One region of the Blastococcus montanus genome, then DNA from elsewhere that is predicted to be linked to it. Evidence: riboswitches for the same ligand, from Rfam matches in the RefSeq annotation. Region 1 holds a riboswitch; each other region holds the start of a gene.

Region 1 (4,200 bases):
GCGCGGGCCGCTGGCGGACGAGGGCATGACCTTCCAGCGGCCGGCCGCCGTCGCCACCGCCTCGGACGCGCAGCCGTCGGTGGCGTGATGCGGCCCTACGCGTTCGCCGGCGGGACGGCGGTCGTCACCGGTGCGGCCAGCGGCATCGGCGAGGCGCTGGCGGTGCAGCTCGCCGCCCGCGGCAGCCACCTGGTCCTGCTCGACCGGGACACCGAGCGGCTGGACGGCGTCGCCGCGGGGATCCGGGCCGCGCACCCCGCGCTGCAGGTGACGACGTACGTCGTCGACCTGGCCGACGAGGAGGCGACGGCGGCGGTCGCGCGGACCCTCGTGGCCGAGCACCCCGGGACCACGCTCCTGGTGAACAACGCCGGGGTGGCGCTCGGCGGGCGGTTCGACCAGGTCACCGTCGAGGAGTTCGAGTGGGTGATGGCGATCAACGTCCGCGCCGTCGTCCGGCTGACCCATGCGCTGCTGCCGGTGCTCAAGACCCGTCCAGGCGCCCACGTCGTCAACGTCTCCAGCGTCTTCGGGATCTTCGCGCCCGCCGGTCAGGCCGCCTACTCGACGAGCAAGTTCGCGGTCCGCGGTTTCAGCGAGTCGCTCCGCCACGAGCTGGCCGACGACGGCATCGGGGTCACCGTGGTGCACCCCGGCGGCGTCCGGACCCGGATCGCGGAGACCGCCCGGACCGGTTCCGGGGTCTCGGTGGAGGAGTACGAGGAGGGCCGACGGCAGTTCGCCAGGCTCCTGCGCATGCCACCGGAGCAGGCCGCGGCGAAGATCGTGACGGCCATCGAGAAGCGCCGCCCGCGGTTGCTGATCGGCTGGACGGCGACGGTCCCCGATGTGCTGGTGCGGCTGCTGCCGGGGACCTACTGGCGGCTGATCGCCCGTCGCGCGGGGCGGGCGGGCCCACCGGTGGCCTGACGGCCGCGACCGGCGCCGGCCGGGCGGTGCGGTTGACTGCCGGTGTGGACCTCCCCGTTCCCGCCGCCTTCGTCCGCGCCCACACCCGCCCGGCCCGCCCCGCGCTGGTGCCCGAGGTGGAGCTCCACGTGGCCGCCGACGTGGTGGCCCTCTGGGAGGCGATGGCGACCGAGCAGGGGTACACCGCGACCGACCCGCCGTTCTGGGCCGCGGTCTGGCCGGGCGGTCAGGCGCTGGCCCGGTACGTGCTCGACCACCCGGAGCTGGTCGCCGGCCGCACGGTGCTGGATCTCGGGTCGGGCAGCGGGCTGGTGGCCGTCGCTGCCGCCCGGGCGGGGGCCACCGGCGTCCTGGCCAGCGACGTCGACCCCTTCGCGCTCACCGCGATCACCGTGAACGCGGAGCGGAACGGGACCCCGGGCATCACGCCCGTGGGAGACGTCCTGGGCGCCCCGCCGCCGGACGTGGCGGTGATCCTGGCCGGCGACGTCTGCTACGACCGGGAGATGACCGACCGCGTGCTGCCGTTCCTCGACGCCGCCCGCGGCCGGGGGGCGGAGGTGCTCATCGGCGATCCGGGCCGGGTGTACCTGCCGGAGGACCGGCTGAGCGCTCTGGCCGTCTACGAGGTCCCTGACACCGGGTCCTCGCCGGACCACCCCGCTCAGCTGCGCCGGACGACGGTGTGGCGGCTGCCCTGAGCCCCGCGGACGTCTTTTCCTGCGCCAGGCATTGTCACGGACGGATAACGGTGGTTACCGTGGCTGGGCCCGGCCGGTCGTCCGCTCCCCATTCGGGGAGGTCCGCCGGGCGCCGCCGAGTCGCCCTCCGGGGCGAGCCGGGGACCCACCGCAGCACTGGGGTGAATCGCGCGCCGGGCACGTTCCGGCGCGGGTAGGGCCGTTTCCCGCCCGAATCCGTCAGCTAACCCGGTAGGCGGCCGTCGGAAGAACGGAGAGCCGCCGCATGGCGAGCCTGCGGGTCCACCCTGCACGGATCCGCAGCCGGTCCGGTACCTCGCGCGCGCCTTCCCCGCGCTGAGCTCCGGGCGTCCCGCCCGCCACCCGCGCTGCCACTCGACCACCTCGCAGCAGCACCGCGCCGCTCCGACGGCCGGCTGCTGTGCCCTGCACCTGGAGCAGTCCCACCCCATGAACCTTCGCCCCACCTCCTTCGCCCGCGCCGCGCGTACGGCCGGCGGCCGCCGCCGTTTCGTGGCGGGCCGCCGCCCCGCGCTGCTGCTGGCGGTCGCCGCCGCGGGCGGCCTGACGGCCAGCGTCCTCACCAGCGGCGGCGAGCCCGCTGCACAGGCGGAGCCGCAGCTGGCGCCGGTCAGCATCGCGGAGCAGCTGGGCATCACCGCCGACGCGGCTCCGGCCGATGTCGCCGAGACCGCGGCCGGCTCGCTCCAGCCGCTGGCCGCCAGCCGGAGCGAGCGCGTGGCCGAGCAGGTCGCGGCGGCCGAGGCGCAGGCTGCCGCCGACCAGGCCGAGCTGGACCGCCGCGCAGCCGAGGAGGCCGCCCGTCTCGAGGCGGAGGAGGCCGCCCGCCGTGCCGCCGAGGAGGCCGCACGGGCCGAGGCCGCCCGTGCCGCGGAGGCTGCGCGTGCCGCGGAGGCCGCCCGCGCCGCGGAGGCCGCCCGCGCCGCGGAGGCCGCCCGCGCTGCCGAGGTGCAGGCCGCCGCCCCCCGCGCCGGGCGTGCCGCGCCGGCACCGGCCGCCCCGGCCGCCCCGGCCGCGCCCGCCGCGCCTGCCGGGTCCATCAAGGGCTACGCCATGCAGAAGGTCGGCGGCAGCGAGTTCACCTGCCTGGAGAGCCTGTGGGGCAAGGAGAGCGGCTGGAACCCCAACGCGCAGAACCCGCGCAGCACCGCCTACGGCATCGCGCAGTTCCTCGACTCGACGTGGGCCGGTACCGGCATCGCCAAGACCTCCGACGGCTATCGCCAGATCGACGCCGGGCTGATCTACATCAACAACCGCTACGGCTCGCCGTGCGGCGCGTGGAGCCACTCCCAGGCGAAGGGCTGGTACTGACCCGCGGCTCGTGACGCCGGTTCGGGAGTACACCGGCCGAGGAGTCCGACCGCGGCCGTCGCGGTCGGGGTCGTGCGGCCGGCGTCGCGAGCTGGTCGGCCGGGAGCTGGCCCTGCTCGACGGCCGCTGAACCGGGTGGGGCGATCGATGTCCCGGCGGGCGCTCCCGTGCCCCGGACCGTCGGTACGGGTCGCCCTCGACGGCGACGCGCGCCTAAGGTCGGATCCGGCACGGCAGCCGGAGGGGGAGCGATGACCGAGGCCGACGACGCCGACCGGGCGACCCCGCCGAGCGGGATCGTGGGTCGGTCCGTCGACGAGTTCGTCAACCAGCTGCGCGGTTTCAGCGACCGGGCCCGCAACCTGGCCGGCGCCGTCCCCGGCAGGTTGTCGCTGCCGGCGCTGCCCAGCCCCCCGGGCGCGATGTCCGCCGCGCAGGTGCGGGCGATCGCCGACGTCGTCAGGGCCCAGCGGCAGTCGATCGCGGCGATGACCGCTCAGCTGCAGGCCTTCGACCAGCAGCTCGCGGTGTTCGAGCGGATCCTCGACCCGCTGGTGGAGTGGAGCTCCACGTGGGCGCGGCTGGAGGAGGCCGTCGGCGACCTCGTCCGCCGCGAGCCGCCTGCCGCCGACGGCTGAGGGTGGCTCAGTAGCCGTCGTCCCCGTCCCCCGGGCGGCGGCGCAGCAGCCCGGTCACCGAGCCCACCCGGCTCTGCGCCTGCCGCAGTCCGGAGATGAGCGGCATCAGGTCCTCGTGGATCCGCCGCAGCGTGTCGGGCACGGTGTCGACCGCCGGGTCGTCCAGCACCCGGCCGACCCGCTCGATGCCGGGGCGCAGCGCGCGCACCGGCTCCTCCAGCTCGTCGACCAGGTCCTCCAGCCGCTCGGCCATCCGCTGGGCCGACGCGATCGTCTCCCGCGCCGACGTGGTCGCGGCGGTCAGCTCACGCACCGCCCCGTTGAGGTCGGCCAGCGTCCGGGGCAGCTGGGACAGCGCCTCGGTCTGGGTCTGCAGCAGCGCGAGCAGCTCGCCGAACCCCGGGATCCGGGGCATGCCGAGACCGCGGAAGGGATCCATGTGGCCACCGTCGGGGACCGGTGTCCGGCGCGCAAGCCGACTCGCGGATCCCGGCGGGGGAGGAACCGCCGGCTCAGCGCTCCCGCAGCTCCCCGGTCAACACGAACTCGGCCGCCACGTCACGCAGCTTGGTGTTGGTCTCCATCGACACCCGGGC
Region 2 (4,200 bases), 360 kb from region 1:
AGGCGGCGCGGACGGTGGTCGGGTTCGGGATCGCGGGCGCGGTGGCGTCGGCCGCGACCGGGATGACCGACTGGCAGCACGCCCACGACGAGGCCCGCCGCGTCGGTCTCGTGCACGCCGCCCTCAACAGCACCGCGCTCGCGCTCTACGCCTGGTCGTTCGCCGACCGCGGACGCGGCCGCGCGGCGCGGGCACGGGTCACCGCCGCCGCCGGGTACGCCGTCGTCCTGGCCAGCGGCTACCTGGGCGGCGTCCTGTCCTACCGCCACCGGCTCGGCGTCGACCACTCTGCGGCCGGCCGGTCGCCCCGCACGTTCACCCCGGTCACCCGGCTCGCCGACCTCCCGGACGGCGAGCCGTTCGGCGTCGACGTCGACGGCGTCCCGGTGGTGCTGGTCCGCACCGACGGCGGCGTCCGGGCGGTGAGCGGACGCTGCCCGCACCTGGGCGGGCCGATGGCGGAGGGGTGGCTGCACCGCGACGAGCTCGTCTGCCCGTGGCACGGCTCGCGGTTCGACCTCGACACCGGGGAGCCGGCGCAGGGACCGTCCACCGCGCCGCTGCCCTGCTACGACACCCGCATCACCGACGGCGCGGTCGAGGTGCGGCGGCGCGCCACCTGGCGCAGCCCGACGGCGATCACCACGGCCGAGGAGGCATCCCGATGAAGGCCGACGAGGTCCTGATCGCGCACCACGACGTCCTGCGCGGGCTGCTCCGCGACCTGGCCGAGACCACCGACGCCCAGGCCGGGCGGCGGGAGGAGCTGCGGGACCGGTTCCTGCGCGAGATCGAGATCCACGCCCAGATAGAGGACGAGCTGTTCTACCCCGCCGTCCCCGACGTCTCCCCGCTGCTGGCCCTCGCGCACGCCGAGCACCGGCAGATCGACGACCAGGTCGCCACCGTCATGCGCATGGACGTCAGCGACCCGGAGTTCACCACCGAGGTCCGCATGCTCGAGAAGACGGTGCGCCACCACACGATGGAGGAGGAGCAGCGCATGTTCCCCCAGTCGCACGCCCTGGGGGAGGAGCGCCTCGAGGAGCTCGGCGAGCAGTTGCGGGCGCGGCAGCGGGAGCTGGCCGAGTCCGGTGGGATGCGGCTGATCGTGCGGCTCAAGCGCGCGACCCTCCGGCACGTGTAGCCACCGGACGGTGCCCCGGCCGGCCGGGGCACCGTCCGCAGGAGGGATCAGACGACGCGGCGGGCGGTGTTGTAGCCCCACATCGAGTCGACGGGGACGACCTTCACCGGCTGGCCGAACGTCGAGGAGTGCACCATCAGCCCGTTGCCGATGTACATCGCGACGTGCCCGACCGGCGAGTAGAAGAAGATCAGGTCGCCGGGCTGCAGGTGGGCGCGGTCGACGTGCACACCCACCGTCGACTGGGCGCGCGAGGTGCGCGGCAGCGTGATGCCCGCGTCGCGGTAGGACGACCAGGTCAGGCCGGAGCAGTCGTAGCCGCCGGGGCCGGTGCCGCCCCAGACGTAGGGCGCCCCGAGCTTGGACAGCGCGCTGTCGACGGCGACCTGCGCGGCGTGGGTGGGCGCCGCGACCGGAGCGGCGTGGTGGGGCGCCGGGGCGGCGGCCATGGCCACCGGCGCGCCGGACGGTGCGTCACCGACGGAGGCCGAGGCGGGCAGGGGGGCGAGGGCGATCCCCGCGCCGGTGACGAGGGCGAGCGTCGCCCCGCGGAGCGAACGACGGGTCGTGGACGTGCGAGTGGTCGTCATGGACGACGGTTTCTCCTGTTCTCCAGCAACCGCCTACCGAGTTAGCTGACGGGTTCGGGCGGGGAACTCGCCCGGCGCTCCGGCACTGCCGGTCGCGCTTCACCCCGGTGCTGCGGTGGGTCCCCGGCCCGCGCGGCGACGTGCCGCTGCGCGGTTCGGCGGTGCCCGCACGGGTGTCACCGGTGGTGGTGACGAGGGGGCCCCGGGCGGACCGCGAGGAACGGTAGGTGGATCACGGACGGGTCACAAAACGGTCACGACGGGCATATCGGGGCCCCGGCGGGCGGTTGATGCGACCGGTCCGGAACGCGACTCGCGGGCCGACCTCCGTCGATCCCGGTGGCGGTTCCGGCCCTCACCGGTCCGCAGCCACGGAGCGTGGTCGGCCACTTACTTGCCTTTCGCGGCGTGGATTCACTGACTGTCCACGATCATCTCCGCTGGGGCCGGTACACGGCAGTGACCGGCCCCACAGCCGCCCGGCGGGTCGTGCGAGCATCGCCGGGTGGCCCGCCTGCTGATCGCCAACCGCGGCGAGATCGCCGTCCGCATCGCCCGCGCCGCGGCTGCCGAGGGGATGACGTCGGTCGCCGTCACCGCCGCCGACGAACCCGAAGCCTCGCACCTCGCCGCCGCGGACGAGACCGTCGTGCTCCCCGGCAGCGGCCCGGCCGCCTACCTCGACGCCGCCGCGATCGTGCGCGCCGCGCTCGACAACGGCTGCGACCTGATCCACCCGGGCTACGGCTTCCTCTCCGAGAGCCCGGCGCTGCCGCGCGCCTGCGCCGACGCCGGCGGCCCGGTCACCGTGGTGGGCCCCGGCGCGGCCGTCCTCGAGATCGCCGGCGACAAGGTCCTCGCCCGGGACGCGGCGCGGGCCGCCGGTGTCCCGGTCCCCGGCGGCACCGGGGAGGACCCCGACCCGGGCGCCGTCGCCGACCTCCTCGGCGCCACCGGCGCGGTCATGCTCAAGGCCCGGCACGGCGGGGGAGGGCGGGCCACCCGCATCCTCCGCCGTGGGGACGACGTCGCGGCGGCCGTCGCGCAGGTGTCCGACGAGGCCCGCGTCGCCTTCGGTACCGACGCCCTGCTGGCCGAGGAGCTCGTCGAACGGGCCCGGCACGTCGAGGTGCAGGTGCTCGGCGACGACCGCGAGGAGGTCGTCGTGCTCGGCGACCGCGACTGCTCGCTGCAGCGCACCCGGCAGAAGGTCGTCGAGATCGCCCCGGCCCCGGACCTCCCGGAGCGGGTGCGCGGGAAGCTGCACGACGCCGCGGCCGCGTTCGCCCGGCACGTCGGGCTCCGCGGCCTGGCGACGGTCGAGTTCCTCGTGCCCGCCGATCATCCGGAACGGTTCACCTTCCTCGAGTGCAATCCGCGCCTGCAGGTGGAGCACACCGTCACCGAGGAGACCTCCGGGCTGGACCTGGTGCGGCTCCAGCTGCGGGTCGCCGCCGGGGCCACCCTCGGCGAGCTGGGCCTCGCCGGCGGCCCGCCCCGGCCGTCCGGCTGGGCCGTGCAGGCCCGCATCAGCGCGGAGACGCTCACCGCCGACGGCGCGGTCGTCCCGTCGTCCGGCGTGATCACCTCCCTCGTCCTGCCCGGCGGCCCGGGCGTCCGCGTCGACACCGCGGCGCGGGCCGGCACCGAGCAGAGCCCCCGCTACGACCCGCTGCTGGCCAAGGTGGTGGTCGCCGAGCGGCAGGGCGGGCTGCCCGACGCGCTGCGCCGGCTCGACCGTGCGCTCGCCGAGGTCGACATCCGGGGCGTCGCCACGAACACCGCCTTCCTCCGGGCCCTGCTGGCCCATCCGGACGTCGCCGGCGCGACCACCACGTTCGTCGACGACCACCTCGCCGAGCTGACCCCGGCTCCCCAGGAGGACGCGGAGCAGGAGGGGCTGCGCGCCCCGGTCCCCGGCACCGTCGTCGCCGTCGAGGCGGGGCCCGGCACGACGGTCGGGCCCGGGGGTGCGGTCGTCGTCCTGGAGGCGATGAAGATGGAGCACGTCGTCGCGCTCCCTGCCGGCGGCACGGTGCTCCGCGTCGCGGTGCGAGTGGGCGAGACCGTCCGCCGGGGTCAGCTGCTCGCCGACGTCGAGCACTCCGCGCCCGGCGAGCAGCGCGCCGGTGAGGCGCTCGACCTCGACGCCGACCGCCCCGATCTCGCCGAGGTCCGCCGCCGGCACGAGATCGGCCTCGACGAGCACCGCACCGAGGCCGTCGCCAGGCGGCACGCCCAGGGGCGGCGCACCGCGCGGGAGAACCTCGCCGACCTCGTCGACGAGGGCAGCTTCCTCGAGTACGGACCGCTGGTCTTCGCCGCGCAGGAGCGCCGCCGCAGCCGGGAGGAGCTCCAGGAGCGCACCCCGGCCGACGGCGTCGTCGGCGGGCTGGCCGACGTCAACGGCGCCCTCGTCGGGCGCGACCGCAGCGCGGCGGTCGTCGTCTCCTACGACTACAC
Region 3 (4,200 bases), 1.6 Mb from region 1:
CGAGGTGCAGGCGCCCCTCGTCGCGCAGGCGCAGGACCACCACCGCCGTCACGCTCTTGCTGATGGACCCCAGCCGGTACTGGACGTCGGTGTGCGGCCCGGGCACGTCGCCCCGGCCGGTCGACCACACCAGGCCGCCGTCGCGGACCACCCCGGCGACCAGGCCGGGGGCCCGCCCCTCGCGCTGGACGCGAGCGGTCCGCGCCAGCAGGAGGCGGGCGGTGCTGGGGAGGACGGCCTCGGGCATGACGGCGACCGTAGCGAGCCGCCCCGCCCGGCGGGTCAGGCGGTCAGGGCCTCGCGCGTGGGCAGCTCACCGGAGCGGGTGGCCCGCCGTTCGAACCAGACCGTGGCCAGCGGCGGGACCGAGGCGGCCAGCGCGAGCACCGTGGTGCCCCGCGACCAGCCCAGCACGCGGGCGGCGACGAGCGCGACCACGAGGTAGAGCACGAAGATCCCGCCGTGGATCGGGCCGAAGACCTGGACGCCGACCTCTGAGGCCTCGAGCACCCGCTTGACGAACATCCCGGCCAGCAGGCCGATCCAGGACAGCGCCTCGGCGACGGCGACGATGCGGAAGGCGGTGGCGGCGGTGCGGGGGTTCAACGGACGTCCTCCGGTCGGTGGGGGTTCCCGATCCTCAACGCCCCGGGGCGCGACCGGGTCCCCGTCGCGGGTGTGACCTTCGCGGCAGCCGGCGGCGTGGCAGGGTCGGGCACGTGCGCGGACTGGCCCGGCGGGAGTTCTGCCTGGTGCTGCTGCGCCGGATGGCCGACGTCCGTCCCGACCTCACGGCCGCGGCGCTCCCGCGGCTCGGCGCCACCCGGGCCGAGGCGCACGCCGCGCACACCCGCTGGCAGGCGCTGCAGCACTCCCCCCGGGCCCCTCGCGGGCTGGCGCTGCGCGTGGCGGTCCTCGGCCCACCGGAGGAGCTGGAGGACCGGCGCTTCGGCGACCTCGACGTCCAGGTCCGCCGCTGGCCGTTGCCGCTGTGGCCGCACCTGTGGTGGGAGATGCTCACGGGCCCGGGTGGATCGGTGCTGAACGAGCACCTGGTCCGGGCGCCGGGGTCCCGCGTCCCCGCGGCGTCGGCCGGCCGGCTGCTCGTCTGGGAGCACGTGCTCGACGACGTCGTCGGCCTGCCGGGTGCACGCGGGGTCGATCCCCGGGTGGTCACCCGCTGGGAGGTACACCTGCCCGGCGGCGTCCGTGCGGCGTTCGTCTGGGGGCTGCTCCAGCAGGTGACCGGGCCGGGTCGGGCGGCGTTCCCGCCCTGACCCGGCCCCGCAGCTGAGCCGTCAGCTCGCGACGCGGTTGAACTTGGGGGTGGCGCCCATGGAGTCGACGCTCGCCACCTTCACGACGTCACCGGACGTCGGCGCGTGCACCATCTGGCCGTTGCCGATGTAGATGCCGATGTGGCTCACCGGGCTGTAGAAGGACACCAGGTCGCCGGGGCGGGCCTCGGCGCGGGACACCGGCTGGCCGGTGGCCGCCTGGTTGCGGCTGGCGCGCGGAAGGCTGATGCCGGCCGCCCGGTACGCGTAGCTGGTGAGTCCCGAGCAGTCGAAGGAGCCCGGCCCCGACGCGGCCCACACGTACGGCTTGCCGCGCTGGGCCATGGCCGTGTCGACGGCGATCTGCGCGGCCGAACCGTTCGCGACGACCGGCGCCGGCGGCGCGGCGCCGGGCGCGGGGGCGGTCCGCTCGGTACGGCTGGCCCGCTCCGGCGCGGCGCTGCGCTCCTCCGCCACCTCGGCGGCGTGCGCGGTGGCGTGGGCGGCCGCGGCGGCCGCTGCGGCCGCCTGCTGCTCCGCGGCGCTGAGCCGCTCGTACTGGGCCTGGTAGTCGGCGACCTGCCGCTCCAGGTCGGCCTGCTGCGCGGCGACGGCGTCGTAGGCGGCCTGCGCGTCCGCGGCGGTCGTCTCGGCGGCGGCCTGCGCCTGTGCGGCGGCGACGTTGGCCTCCGCGGCGTGGTCGAGGACGCCGTTCTGGTGGCCGGCGATCGCCTGCAGCGTGGCGACGCGGCTGACGAACTCGTCGGCCGACTCGCTGGTCATGAGGGCCTGCAGCGACCCGAGGCTCTCGCCGGTGAACGCGCTGCGCGCGACGCCCCGTACCGCCTCCTGCGCGGCGGCCAGGGCGGCGGTGGCCTGCTCCAGCTGAGCGGCCGCGGCCTCCGCGGCGGCCTGCTGGGCGTCGAGCGCATCGCGCGCCTCGTTGAACTGCTCGGTGATGATCTCGAGCTCGTGGCCGCGCTCGGCGATCAGCTGGGCGGCCTCCGCCGAGGTGCTCGGGTCTCCGGGGTCCGCGGACGCGGGAACCGCGGTCAGCAGGAGCCCGACCGTGCCGGCGAGGGCCAGACCGGCCCGGACGGTGCGGCGGCGGGCGGGCGTGCGCAGGGGGGTCGCCATGGTGCGGCGGCTCTCCGATCTCATCCACGAGCCGCCTACCGGGTTAGCTGACGGGTTCGAGCGGGAGTTCGCCCGGCGCGACGGCACATGGCCGCCCGCGCTACACCCCAGTGCTGCGGTGGGTCCCCGGCCCGCGCACCCACAATTGTGGATGACCGGCTCGACGGCGCCCGGCGGGGTGTCACTCAAGCAGTGACGTGGGGCCCCGGCGGACGGACCCACCGTAGGGCCGTGACCGGACCGTGACAATCCCTGGGCCACATTTCCCGACCTGGACGGCTGCGCGCCTCGTCACGTTGCGCGGCACCGCCGGTCTGCGATCCGTCATCTCCCGGCCGGCGCCCCGCACGCGGCGGCGGGCGTGCGGACGGTGCGCCGGCCCCGTTTCGGCACCCCACGCGAGGACCACTACGGAGGGATGCTCCCGTTCGGCACCCGGCCGTGGCCGCGTGCCCTGCTGACCGGCGTCACCTCCGGCGTACGCACCCGGCTGCGGGGCCGGGACCTGGCGCTGATCGCCGCCGGCCTGACCTTCTACGCCGGGATCGCGGTGGTGCCCCTGCTCGTGCTGGCGTTCGGCCTGACGACCTGGCTCACCTCCGCCGGCCGCGTGCACGACCTGGGGGCCCGGCTGGCCGACCTGCTGCCCGGTGACCTCGGCGCGCCGGCCGCCGTCGCGCGCCTGGTGGACGCCGGCGTGGACCTGGATCCGATCGGGGCGCTGCTGGCCCTGCTCCCGATGTCGCTCTACGGCGAGGGCCTGCGCCGCGCGCTCATGCGGTTCAGTGCCCGGAAGGAGGGGATGACCGGCTGGCGCGGCCGGCTGGCGACCCTTCCCCTCCTCGTCCTCGCGCCGGCGCTGCTGTACCCGCTCCTGCTGGTCGCCTCGCTCATGGCCGACCTCGCCGACCGAGGTGGCGTCGCCGCCACGCTGGGGCAGGTCGCGGTGGGGTTCTACGCGGTCCTCGCGGCCCTCACCGTCCCGCTCGCGTGGGGGTTCCAGGTGGTGGGCGGCGGCCGGGTCCGCTGGCCGGCCCTGGCCGCGGGCGCGCTCTTCACCGCCGCCTGCCTGTCGGGCTTCCTCCAGGGCTTCGTGCTGTTCCTCTCCCTCCCGCTGGACCTCGGTGCACCGTTCGGCGGGCTCGACGTCGTCGGCGGGGTGGTCGCGCTCGGCCTCTGGCTGTTCCTGCTGCACCTCGTCGTGCTGTGCGGCTGGCTGGCGACGGAGTCGCTGGACGACCTGCTCGGCCGGCGGCCCGGGCCCGCCCGGCGGTCAGGAGGGCAGCCGGTCGCGCCAGGACCGGGTCTCGACCACGTCCGGTGAGTCCGGCGGCTCCGTGCCGCCGTCCGGAACTGTGTCCGGTGCCGGCGGTGCCGGCGGGGCCGGCGGCTCGGGAACGGGCGCCGGCGGCGGCTGGGGAACGGGCGGCGGAGGCAGCGGAGGGGGTGGCGGCGGCGGGACGTGGCGCGAGCCGTTGCTGACCAGGATGGCGACCACCTGGCCGCGGACGGCGCGGCCTCCCGCCGGCGGGCTCGTGCCCACCAGCTCCCCCGGCGCCAGGTCGCTGTCCACCCGGATGACCCAGTCGACGAGGCCGGCCCGCCGCAGCGCGTCCTGGCAGTCGAACGGGTCCGAGCAGCTCGGCACCCGGATCGTGTTGCCCCGGACCACGGCCGGGTCGGCCGGCGGGAAGTCGCTGCTGCCGCGGGCCGTGAGGATCGGCGCCATCGCGTCGTGCCAGATGGTGGCGCCCTTGCCGCCGCCGAAGCCGCCGACGTCCTCCTT
Region 4 (4,200 bases), 1.1 Mb from region 1:
GCGTGGCCGCTCCGTGGCTCGGTGGCGGGGACGTCGGCTCGGCGGCCCGTCGGCTCGGCCGGCTGTGGCCCGACGGCGCCCCCGTCGTCAGCCAGCTCCCCGATGACGACCGCACCGCGGTGGTCACGCCGCCGCGAGGGGTCGACGACCTGCTGCGCGCGCTCGACGCCCGCGCCGGCGGGGCGGGCCCCGGGCAGGACACCGTCGCCGTGCGGGTGCTCACCTCCGCCGACGGCAGCACCGCGTACATCGTCGACATCCCCGGCACCCGCGACTGGAACCCTCCGAGCGCGTCGGTCAACCCGCGGACCGACGACCTGGGCACCAACCTCCGCGTGCTGGGGGGCGGCGTCACGACCAGGCAGCGGGCGATCGCCGAGGCCCTCCGGCGGGCGGGGGCCGGGCCGGCCGACCCGGTGATGCTGGTCGGCCACAGCCAGGGCGGCATGGTGGCCGCGCAGGCCGCCTCCGACGCCGGCACCCCGGACTTCGACTTCGACGTGCGCAGCGTGGTCACGGCCGGTTCGCCGATCGCCCGTGCCGACATCCCGGCGTCCGTGCAGGTGCTGGCGCTGGAGAACGCGTACGACGTCGTGCCGCGGCTGGACAGCCGCCCGAACGACGACAGCCCGAACGTCACGACCGTGATCTTCGAGGTCCAGCACGGCGACATCGGGGACAACCACGGGCTCGAGCAGGCCTACCGGCCGGCCGCCCGTGCGGTCGACCGGAGCGGCGATCCCTCGATCACCGCGTTCCGTGCCGCCGCCGCCCCGTTCCTCGCCGGGCCGGGCAGCGGCACCACGGTGGTCGCCCACGTCTACGCGATCGGCAGGCGGTGAGGCGGTCCTACGTGCTGACCGCCTGGATGGGCGGCAACGGCACCTTCGTGGCGGCCCACACCTCGCTCGCGACGGCCGCCGGCGTCAGTTCTCGAGCACGTCGGTGTCGTCGGCCAGGGCGGCCCGGAGACGGAGCCGTTCGAGCTCGGCCCGCACGGCCGACAGGTCGCCGGACGAGCGCAGCAGGTGCGCGAGCGCACCGGCGTTGTCCGCCCGGGCGGCGCGGGCGAGCTCGTCGAGGAGTTCACGGAGCGCGCCCTCGTCCTCGCCGTGCCGCACCAGCCGCGCGATCCCGTTGACGGTGCTGCGCACGTCCTGCAGGAGCGGGGGGAGCTGGCGCACCGTGTAGTCCAGCAGGACCACGAGGTCGAAGGGGAGCCGCACGAGTGCGACGACGGCGGGCACGGGACCGAACCGGGGCGGGGGCGGCGGAGCCGCCGGACCGAGGTCGTCGCGGGTCATGCATCCGTCCTACCCGCGGACGGGTGGCGACGCACGACTCGCGACAACCGGCGCAGCACGGGCGGAGCGGATCGTCGGTGTCTCGGCCTGAGGTGTTCGTCACGTCGGCGCCGGCGACGAGTGGACGGCGGTCGGCGGGGGAATACCCCCCGGTTGCCGCGGCCCGACGGCCGTCCCGCGGCGGGCGGCCCGGTGCCGACGCTCCCGTCCCAGGTCGTCCGGCGCGGGCGTCGGCGCAGGTGGGGCGGGTGGGGCTCGAACCCACGACCCAGGGATTATGAGTCCCATGCTCTGACCGGCTGAGCTACCGCCCCGGTGGCGACAGCCTGCCAGAAGGGCCCGCCTCGCCGTGGTGCCGGTGGGGCGGACCGACATGGTGCGTTACCACCCTGTGACATCTCGGCTCTTCGCTTGTACCGTTCCTCGCGGCCCGGCCGACCCCGCCCCCGAACCCGGGGGCTCGACCGGGCCCCGCCGAACCGTCCGGCCTGATGGCCGGACGGACCGGGGACCCACCGTTCTTGGGGTGAGTCCTGCCTGCGCACGTACCGGCAGGCAGGTAGGGCCACGTTCCGGCCCGAACCCGTCAGCTGACTCGGTAGGCGGAGTAGAGGAACGGAGAACGTCGCCTTGGCGACCCTGCACCACCTGCACCACCCGACCGGGCCCACGCGGACGACCGGGCGTTTCCGCCGGACCGGACGGCGGGCGGCCGCGCTGACCGCGCTGCTGGCCGTCCCGTGGCTCGGCGCCGGGCCGGCCCTCGCGGCCCCCGGCGCGGCCGTCGACGTGCAGTCCGAGCACGACCGCGTCGCCGCCGAGGTCGCCGGGATCGAGCAGCGGGTGCGGGAGGCCGAGGACCGCCTGCAGCAGATGACGCTCGAGGCCGAGGAGGCCAGCGGGACGGTCCTCGCCACGCAGGCCGCGCTCGCCACGGCCCAGCAGCACGCCGAGGCCACCGCGGCGGAGCTCGCCGCCGTCCGGGCAGTCGTGGCGCGCACCCAGGACGACGTCGCGACCCTCGGCCGGGAGGCGTACATGGGTGGTGACGAGTCGCTCAGCGAGATGGAGATGGTCCTGGACGCCGACGGGCCCGGCGAGCTCCTCCAGCAGGCCGCGACGCTCGACCTGCTGGGCGAGCAGCGGGCCCGGACCCTCGAGGAGATGAGGGTGGTCGAGGCCCGGGAGGCCCAGCTCGACCGCGAGGCCCGGGCGGCCGTGGCGGAGCGGGACGCGGCCGCCCGCGCGGCGCACGAGGCCCAGGTGGCCGCCGACGCCCTGCTCGCCGAAGCCCAGGCCGACTTCGACGCGCTCGCGGCGGAGAAGGCAGCTCTCGACGGTCAGCTGCGCGACGCGGAGATCAGGCTCCTGTCGGTGCAGGGCACCGCCGACCCCGTCGCCACGTGGGACCAGCGGGAAGCCGCCGAGCAGACGGTCAGCACGCTGTCCGCCGCCGGCGGTGGCATCGCGCCGACCCAGGGCCGCGTGACCTCCTGCTACGGGGCCCGGTGGGGGACCATGCACCTCGGTCTGGACATCGCCGCGCCGATCGGCACCCCCGTCCTCGCGCCGGAGTCCGGTGTCGTCCTCCAGGCGGGGCCGGCCAGCGGCTTCGGCCTGGCCGTGGCGATCCAGCACCCCGACGGCGCCATCACCGTCTACGGCCACGTCAACCAGTTCTTCGTGAACCCCGGTGAGGTCGTGGGCGCCGGGCAGCAGATCGCGGAGGTCGGCAACCGGGGTCAGTCCACCGGCCCGCACCTGCACTTCGAGGTGCACCGCGGTGGCCTGTACGCCGATCGGTCGAACCCGGTGCCGTGGCTGGAGCAGCGCGGCGTCTCGCTGGGGGGCAGCTGCAGCTGACCCCGGCGCGGCGGTCGCCGGAGCCCGCGCAGGACCGGGATGTGCGTGCGGCGAGGCAGGACGTCTGGCTGCGCGCCGCCGCGCTGGCCGCGCTGCTGCTCGGCGGTGCGGTGGCGGCGCTCGTCGTCGACCTGCCGTCCCCCGACCGGCTCCGCGCCTGGCTCGACGCGGCCGGCGCGGGTGGCTGGGCGCTTCTGGTCGCCGCGCTGACGCTGGTGCTCCTGGCCCCCGTGCCCCGGTCGGTGCTCTCGGTGCTGGCCGGCGCGGTCCTCGGCTTCGGCCCCGGGCTGGCCGTGGCGCTCGCCGGCGGGGTGCTGGCCGGTCTCGCCGCCTTCGGGCTCGGCCGCGTGCTCGGCCGGCCCGCCGCCGCCCGGCTGGCGGGGCCCCGTCTCCAGCGCGCCGACCAGTTCTTCACCGGCCGCGGGTTCACCGCCGTGCTCGTGGGCCGGCTCATTCCGGTGATCCCGTTCGCGGTGCTCAGCTACGGGTCGGGTCTCAGCGGCGTCCGGCCGGTGCCCTACCTGGCGGCGACCGCCGTCGGGCTGGTCCCGAGCACGGTGGTGCAGGTCGGCATCGGCGCCTCGGCCGGGTTCGTCGTGTCCCGGCTGTCCACGATCACGACCGTGCCGGTCGTCGCCGTCGTCGTCCTGCTCGTGCTGGCCGGTGGTCTCGCGTGGTGGCACCGGCGGCGGGCGGGGGAGCGGCAGCGCTACTGACCGCGGCCGAACAGCCGGCCGACCACGCCCCCCGCCCCGCCCACCGTGCGGGCGGCCAGCTGCAGGATCGGCCCGCCCGGGATGCCGGGCACCTGCTGCACGATGGGCGCCAGCTGGAGCAGCCCGCCGACGTCGTGGACCTTCAGCCTGCGCCGGGCGGCCGCCGGCACCGGGTTCACCCGCCCGGAGGCGGCGTCGAGCAGGAGATCGGCCGCTCCCTCGACGGCCGGGCCCTCGACCACGCCGGCCGGCACCCGGTGCACCTGCCACCCGTTCCCGTCGGCGGCGAAGCCCCAGCCGCCGTCCGGCGTGGCCAG

The links. Region 1 has a riboswitch for cyclic di-AMP ahead of ABDB74_RS12050 (transglycosylase SLT domain-containing protein). Riboswitches for the same ligand answer to the same signal wherever they lie in the genome.
Region 2: linked by a shared signal. The riboswitch ahead of ABDB74_RS13650 (NlpC/P60 family protein) and the one ahead of ABDB74_RS12050 (transglycosylase SLT domain-containing protein) in region 1 are both predicted to bind cyclic di-AMP.
Region 3: linked by a shared signal. The riboswitch ahead of ABDB74_RS19470 (C40 family peptidase) and the one ahead of ABDB74_RS12050 (transglycosylase SLT domain-containing protein) in region 1 are both predicted to bind cyclic di-AMP.
Region 4: linked by a shared signal. The riboswitch ahead of ABDB74_RS06835 (peptidoglycan DD-metalloendopeptidase family protein) and the one ahead of ABDB74_RS12050 (transglycosylase SLT domain-containing protein) in region 1 are both predicted to bind cyclic di-AMP.

What each region holds. Positions count from the first base shown of each region.
Region 1 is NZ_CP155551.1:2,498,369-2,502,568, reverse strand. It holds gene ABDB74_RS12065 (NAD(P)/FAD-dependent oxidoreductase) at 1-88, shown strand, start outside; gene ABDB74_RS12060 (SDR family NAD(P)-dependent oxidoreductase) at 88-930, shown strand; gene ABDB74_RS12055 (50S ribosomal protein L11 methyltransferase) at 975-1,631, shown strand; cyclic di-AMP (ydaO/yuaA leader) riboswitch at 1,745-1,882, shown strand; gene ABDB74_RS12050 (transglycosylase SLT domain-containing protein) at 2,082-2,966, shown strand; gene ABDB74_RS12045 (hypothetical protein) at 3,218-3,604, shown strand; gene ABDB74_RS12040 (hypothetical protein) at 3,612-4,043, opposite strand; gene ABDB74_RS12035 (GAF and ANTAR domain-containing protein) at 4,117-4,200, opposite strand, start outside.
Region 2 is NZ_CP155551.1:2,857,318-2,861,517, reverse strand. It holds gene ABDB74_RS13660 (Rieske 2Fe-2S domain-containing protein) at 1-668, shown strand, start outside; gene ABDB74_RS13655 (hemerythrin domain-containing protein) at 665-1,147, shown strand; gene ABDB74_RS13650 (NlpC/P60 family protein) at 1,195-1,737, opposite strand; cyclic di-AMP (ydaO/yuaA leader) riboswitch at 1,753-1,908, opposite strand; gene ABDB74_RS13645 (carboxyl transferase domain-containing protein) at 2,243-4,200, shown strand, end outside.
Region 3 is NZ_CP155551.1:4,057,821-4,062,020, forward strand. It holds gene ABDB74_RS19455 (serine hydrolase domain-containing protein) at 1-247, opposite strand, end outside; gene ABDB74_RS19460 (DUF3817 domain-containing protein) at 283-606, opposite strand; gene ABDB74_RS19465 (hypothetical protein) at 720-1,277, shown strand; gene ABDB74_RS19470 (C40 family peptidase) at 1,299-2,414, opposite strand; cyclic di-AMP (ydaO/yuaA leader) riboswitch at 2,432-2,590, opposite strand; gene ABDB74_RS19475 (YhjD/YihY/BrkB family envelope integrity protein) at 2,785-3,738, shown strand; gene ABDB74_RS19480 (transglycosylase domain-containing protein) at 3,688-4,200, opposite strand, start outside.
Region 4 is NZ_CP155551.1:1,388,578-1,392,777, forward strand. It holds gene ABDB74_RS06820 (alpha/beta hydrolase) at 1-842, shown strand, start outside; gene ABDB74_RS06825 (hypothetical protein) at 927-1,304, opposite strand; tRNA gene ABDB74_RS06830 (tRNA-Ile) at 1,545-1,618, opposite strand; cyclic di-AMP (ydaO/yuaA leader) riboswitch at 1,767-1,924, shown strand; gene ABDB74_RS06835 (peptidoglycan DD-metalloendopeptidase family protein) at 1,935-3,167, shown strand; gene ABDB74_RS06840 (VTT domain-containing protein) at 3,209-3,883, shown strand; gene ABDB74_RS06845 (maleylpyruvate isomerase N-terminal domain-containing protein) at 3,877-4,200, opposite strand, start outside.